Regions from separate parts of the Colwellia sp. SU-HH01172 genome, predicted to be linked through region 1. Evidence: predicted binding sites of a transcription regulator. Region 1 holds the regulator's gene; each other region holds the start of a gene.
The links. Region 1 encodes FNR, which switches genes on or off when oxygen is low (the NO sensors DNR and NnrR bind a similar motif). Its sites were predicted from a motif close to TTGATCTAGATCAA; they were not measured.
Positions count from the first base shown of each region.

Region 2: trhP (prephenate-dependent tRNA uridine(34) hydroxylase TrhP) is a predicted target of FNR. The motif match lies at 1,003-1,016, and genes of this name have one in related genera.
Region 3: AC27JP_RS00520 (putative zinc-binding protein) is a predicted target of FNR. The motif match lies at 825-838, and genes of this name have one in related genera.

Region 1 is NZ_BAAJMB010000004.1:263,620-265,898, reverse strand. It holds gene AC27JP_RS12620 (sulfite exporter TauE/SafE family protein) at 1-402, shown strand, start outside; gene fnr (fumarate/nitrate reduction transcriptional regulator Fnr) at 454-1,173, shown strand; gene uspE (universal stress protein UspE) at 1,340-2,272, shown strand.
Region 2 is NZ_BAAJMB010000009.1:17,209-19,487, forward strand. It holds gene AC27JP_RS18565 (HDOD domain-containing protein) at 24-866, opposite strand; gene trhP (prephenate-dependent tRNA uridine(34) hydroxylase TrhP) at 1,095-2,279, shown strand, end outside.
Region 3 is NZ_BAAJMB010000001.1:104,299-106,577, reverse strand. It holds gene AC27JP_RS00525 (serine hydrolase domain-containing protein) at 1-646, opposite strand, end outside; gene AC27JP_RS00520 (putative zinc-binding protein) at 962-1,336, shown strand; gene AC27JP_RS00515 (hypothetical protein) at 1,431-2,066, shown strand; gene AC27JP_RS00510 (GNAT family N-acetyltransferase) at 2,193-2,279, shown strand, end outside.

The sequences.
Region 1 (2,279 bases):
ATCTTTCTTATCTTACTCGGTTTATATCTAGGACAGTGGTTAATGTGGTTAAGCCATGTCGAGCATATTGGTAAAAAACTATGGCGCCATATTTCCCCTAATACCAAGAAGTTTATTCCGATTAAAAATACTCGTAGTGCATTTGCCTTAGGGGCATTATGGGGCTGGTTGCCTTGTGGTTTGGTATACTCAACTCTTACCTGGGCATTAGCCAGCGCTAATACTATTAACGGCGCCTTAATTATGTTTTTCTTTGGCCTAGGTACCCTGCCAGCATTACTTTCTGTCTCACTGGGCACTATCAGTATTAAGTCCCTACTGAGCAATACGCTCTTTAGAAAACTCGCCGCTATTCTGGTGATTTTATACGGTATTTATACTATACTTATTGCATATCTATAACGCATCTAATATGATCCACATCATTAAAATGCAAATGAACTATAGGTCATTATGAGTAATAAATCGTGTACAGGTCAGCAACATATTCACTGTCAAAACTGTAGCATTAGTGAGCTATGCATACCGTTTTCTTTAAACGATAAAGAACTCGATACCTTAGATAATATTATCGATCGTAAGCGACCTATTCATAAAGGTGAGCAAATATTTAATGATGGCCAGCCTATGCATGCATTGTACGCCATCCGTTCAGGTACCTTTAAAACCTACACGGTAAACGAGCAAGGTGAAGAGCAAATTACCGGATTTCATTTAGCAGGTGACTTATTGGGTTTTGATGCCATTGCCAATGCAGAACATCCAAGCTTTGCCAAAGCTTTAGAAACCTCTATGGTCTGTGAAATCCCTTACAACACACTTGATACCTTATCTAACAGCATGCCGAAACTAAAAAAACAAATTTTACGCATGATGAGTACGGAAATTCGTGGCGATCAAGAAATGCTAACCTTGCTGAACCGAAAAAATGCCGAACAACGATTAGCAACGTTTATTAGTACCTTAAGTACTCGTTACCATGCTCGTGGTTTATCGGCGTCAGAGTTTCGTTTGTCGATGACTCGCAGTGATATTGGCAACTATATTGGTTTAACGGTTGAAACCATTAGCCGTTTGCTTAATCGTTTCCATAAAAATGGCTTGATCCAAGTTGATGGCAAACTCATCACCATTTTAGATATTGATAAATTAAACGAGTGCGCAGCGCTTTAACCCCTTCTTACTTTTCTAAATTTCCTTATTGAAACAATTCACGCTATGCTTAGCGTGAATTGTTGTTTATCTTAGAGACGATAATAATTTGATTTAAAACAACTATTATTGACTCAAAGTGGTCTATTGTTATAGTTACAGTAGACAATTGATAAAGGAATTAGATATGGAAAAGTATCAAAAAATACTCGCTATTGTTGACCCAACAACAGAAGATCAAAAAGCTTTAGAGCGTGCACTAGAATTGGCCCGTAAAACAGGCGCTAGCATTACAGCATTTTTGACCATATATGATTTTTCTTATGAAATGACCACCATGCTTTCAAGCGATGAGCGAGAGGCTATGCGTCAATCGGTGATCAACGACAGAACTCAATGGTTACAGTCAATTATCTCAGAGCTTGATGTTGCTGAACTCAGTATTGATTGCCAAGTTATTTGGCATAACCGCCCCTTTGAACAAATCATTGAGCAAGTGCTTAAAAATGGCTACGACATCGTTATTAAGGGCACGCATCAACACGATAAACTAAAATCAGTCATCTTCACACCGACTGATTGGCATATTTTACGTAAATGCCCATGTCCAGTGTTACTGGTGAAAGAACATTTATGGCCAGACAACGGCAATATTGTTGCGGCACTCAATATTGGTAGTGATGAAGAAGAACATCGCTCACTAAACGATAAAATTACCGCCGAAGCCAAACAGTTAACCAAAGTAATGAAAGCTAACTTACACTTAGTTAATTCTTTCCCTGGTACACCCGTTAACATCGCCATTGAAATTCCTGAATTTAATGCCAGCGATTATAATCGTTCGATGTTAAAGCATCATGAAAATGCCATGTTTGAACATGCTAAAGCATTTAATATAAGTAAAGAAAACACTCATATCAAAGAAGGTTTACCAGAGGACGTTATTGAAAGCCTGGCTAATGACTTGGACGCTGAATTAGTGATTCTAGGCACCGTAGGCCGAACGGGATTATCTGCGGCCTTGATTGGTAATACCGCTGAGCATGTTATTGATCGGCTAAACTGCGATGTGTTGGCATTAAAGCCAGATGGTTATATTTCCCCGCTTGATGTCGAGTAGCTCACGA
Region 2 (2,279 bases), on a different contig from region 1:
TTTTTATTTAACACTGAGGCAGATTAACTAAACATAGCTCTGGCGTCAGCTAACAAGCTTTCAAACTCTTCTGACGCCATAAAATCAACATCAGGCAAAATTCCTTTCGTCACATAACTTTTTAATAAAATCTCACGCGTCGAGTCACTTTTAAATATTTCATGGTAAACCGCGCCAGCACGAATAAAATCAAGATAATGGACATCTTTTGGTAACACTGATAAATCGTTCCACGCACTTACCAGTTCAGTGAATTCCTCAGGAAACTCCCATGCCTTGGTTACTTCAATGCCAATCTCATTTGAAAACTTAATAATAGCTTGCTGGATAAAAGCCGGATTCGCAAAAACTTCTGGGTGCCCTTCTGCTTCGGTTAAAATTGGCAAAACACCGATATTATGTATTAACGCAGCTAATGTTATGGTGTCGAGGGTGAATGCAGCATGTTTATTTTTTTGCAAATACAGTGTCATCAGTGTAATTGCCACCGCAGCAACATCAACGGTTTTATTCCACGACTTCTGCATATATTCCGCAATAGTGGCATTGTTAGAAACGAACATTTGCTCAATTGCCATCGCCGTTGCAATGCTTTTGATTTGTCTTAAGCCAATACGAGTAACAGCCTGGGTTACGCTTTCAACTTTAACAGTACGACCAAAAACAACACTATTTGCCACTTTAAGCATGCCTAAAGACAGCGCGGGATCCTGAGATATAATTTCACTCATTTTACCAAGGTTAATTTCCGGATCATCCGCCGCCTCTCTAACTTTCAAGGCAATTTTAGGTAAGGTGGGTAATACCAAAGCATCTTGCTTAATTTTTTCAACAAGTATTGTGTAAAGTGCATTTTCTGCGCCCATAAATCATCCTTTTTTATTAGTGTTATGCTATAAATTAATCTAGCACAAAATATTGAAATTACAGCCATTATTTGATGTTTTTTCAATGAACATTAATGACTAAGCAATTTACGGTAAAATTTTTTCACTGCAGACTTTGATCAAGATCAAGTTAATTCAACAAATTTAAGATGATGTAACTAAAGTAAATTATAATGCGCGACCGCTTTTACTATGTTGAATGTTGTCATGCTCAAACCTGAATTATTATCCCCTGCTGGAAGTCTAAAAAACATGCGCTACGCCTTTGCTTATGGAGCAGACGCCGTATATGCAGGTCAGCCAAGATATTCTCTTAGAGTGCGTAATAATGAATTTAGCTTGGAAAACATAAAAATAGGTATCGACGAAGCACATGCTTTAGGTAAAAAATTCTACCTTGTTAATAACATTGCACCACACAATAGTAAGCTTCAAACCTTCCTGCGTGATATCAAGCCAGTGATCGAAATGGCTCCAGATGCCTTAATCATGTCAGATCCTGGCTTAATTATGATGGTTCGAGAAAACTTCCCTGATATGCCAATTCACCTGTCGGTGCAAGCCAATGCAGTGAATTGGTCAACAGTAAAGTTTTGGCATCAACAAGGGATTGAACGGGTTATTCTTTCACGTGAACTATCATTAGATGAAATTGAAGAAATTCGCTTCCGCTGTCCTGAGATAGAGCTTGAAGTTTTTGTCCATGGCGCACTTTGTATGGCTTATTCTGGCCGTTGCTTATTGTCTGGCTATATTAACAAGCGCGATCCAAACCAAGGTACCTGCACTAACTCTTGTCGTTGGAAATACGACAGCCACCCGGCTAAAGAAACCGAAACGGGCGATATTATAGCGACACAACCTGTTGAAATTTATCTGCCAGAGCAGAAACCTTTTGAAGATGTTGTTTTACTGCAAGAGCAAGGCCGTCCGGGTGAATATATGCCAGCATTTGAAGATGAGCACGGCACTTATATCATGAATTCAAAAGACTTACGTGCTGTAGAACATGTTGAACGTTTAGTTAAAATGGGTGTTCACTCCTTAAAAATTGAAGGCCGCACTAAGTCTTTTTACTATTGTGCACGTACCGCGCAAATTTATAACCAAGCGATGATAGATGCCGTCAATGGCAAAGCTTTCAACGGCAGATTAAATACTGACTTAGAACATTTGGCGCATCGTGGTTATACCGAAGGCTTTTTACAACGTCATCGCCACGGCGATACGCAGAATTATGACTACGGCTACTCAAAAAGTGATACCCAACAATTTGTTGGTGAAGTTATCGGGCGAAATGAAACAAGCGGTTTGATCGAAATCGATGTTAAAAATAAATTTCTAGTCGGTGATGAGCTTGAACTTATGACGCCTGCCGGCAATTTAAGCTTT
Region 3 (2,279 bases), on a different contig from region 1:
AAGCATTTTCCATGTTCAATGGTGAAAAAATTCTTTCTTGTAATAAAGCTGGGTAACTTTTAGCTTGGCTAGCTTCTATTGCCGGTTGTAAAAAACCGTAGGCAATATTTTGGTAGCTATAGCACTTCGCCGGCTGACAAATCGGAGTAACACGATCAAAGCGGTTAATTATTTTTTCCATGCTCCAGTTTTCATGCAGCAAATTGTCGTAGGCATTTGGCATTAACCCACTTGAGTGACTCAGCAAGTGTTTTAACTGAATTTTATCGGCAGCACCTTTAGTGGCAAGGGTAAAACTAGGTACATATTTGGTGATTGGATCTGACAGCTTGAGTTGTTGCTGCTGCGCAAGCATAGTTGTAATGGTAGCGGCAAAAGGTTTTGATACTGACGCTAAACGAAAAACCGTTTCGTTGTCGACTTTCTTTAATTTTTTCGTGTCGGTATAGCCGAAATTTTCCAAAGCAACGACTTTATTGTTTTTAACAATGGCATAGGCTGCGCCCGGAATATTATGCTTTTTTAATTCTTTGGCAAAATCGGCCGCTAGTTGTTGATTGAAGTGATAAAGCTCGTTTGCGTGAGCAGTTGCATGTAAGCAAACAGAAAAAAGTGGCAAAACTATCGTTAACAAGCGAACAAGCATGAATTAGGCTCAATTTAAAAAAACAGCTAATTCTATCGGCTTGCTAAAAAAATACAATGTAAAAAAAATCTTCGAAAGAAAACACTTACTTATCAACGGCCAATAAAAAATAGCAATTAGCTTTATTTCAATTAGATATAAGCAATGACAATAAGCATCGAAAGTAAGTTGTCAAATCTTGATCTGCATCAAGGAAATGGCGGGCCAGCAACTTAAAATGGCAGAATTAAGCAAGCTGTCGCCAGTAAAAAACGTACAGCTTTTACTTCTTTATTTGTTTGAGTTAGCAAGCAAATAAGTGCTATGGAATACCTAATGAAAAATACCAAACCTTTAGTTTTTGCTTGTTCAGGTTGCTCGCACTTAGCAACAATGGCCAATGATATTGCCTTAACCCTTGATAGTGATGGCATTGCTGAAATGTCTTGTGTTTCATGGTTAATGGCGGCGCCTGAAGCGGATATTAAAGCCAAGTCAGCTAATAGAAAAGTGATCTTGATTGAAGGTTGTGGTGATTCTTGTAGCCGGGATTGCTTAACAAAAGCCGGTGTTGGTATTGATGTTCACTTTAATATTTCTGACTTGGGTTTTGCTGCTCGCTCCGCCAGTGATTGTTCGTTACAAGAAAACAGTATTGCCATGAGCCATATTTACGCTGAATTAGCAAAGTTAGGCATGAAAGCTGAATAGTTAAATAAGACTATTTTTTAAATTAATAATCTGCCTTTTTTAATTACTTTTCAGTGTGGTAGCATGATGGGAAAATAATAATGATTACAATCATATGCCTACCGAATCAACCACTCAAGCATTAGCTATATTACGAGATACAAGTCAATTTTCTTGGTATGTTATTCCATTACTGTTAATTGTAATCTATGTTTATGCTCAAGAAGCTGACAAAGGTAATTGGTCGAGAGTTTTAGCCGGTTTAGCATTTTGGGGCATGGATTGGTTTAATGAGATCTGGAACTCATTGGTTTTTCATTTTAGTCAATATGCGCCAGTATGGGCAGCGCCAAGTGATACCGCTTATTTAATTTTCATTGGTTTAAATATCGAAATTTGTTTTATGTTTGCCATCTCAGGCATTGTGGCGACTTTGGCATTACCTAAAGATCCAAAAATGAAAATTTTAGGGTTGAATAATCGCTGGTTTTTTGCGGTATTGTTTTCGTTGCTAAGCGTACTAGTCGAAATTACCTTGAACCGAATTGGTGCTTTAACTTGGGATTGGACATGGTGGAATGCTGATGCGCCATGGTTGCTATTTTTAGTTGGCTATATGAGTTTTTATAGCATCTGTTATTGGGTCTATGATATGACATCAAGAAGAAAGCAATTACAAGTTGTTGGTGGCTTATATGGTATAAATATCACCGCTATTGTCGTGTTTGGTGGCATATTAGGTTGGTTATAACGTCTTGCTATATAAATAATATAAGCGAAAGTAGTCCTTGGATTTAAGGCAAGATGTCATGCTTTTCTTTGTCTAAAGAATAGAAGACTAATTTGAGTGATTTCCTTCTTTTATTGAGTAATTATTTTGATTGATATCCGTTTATTTGCTTCACAAGACTTTCCTGATGTTCAGGCAATATACCAACAAGGTATTGATGGCGGCAACGCCACG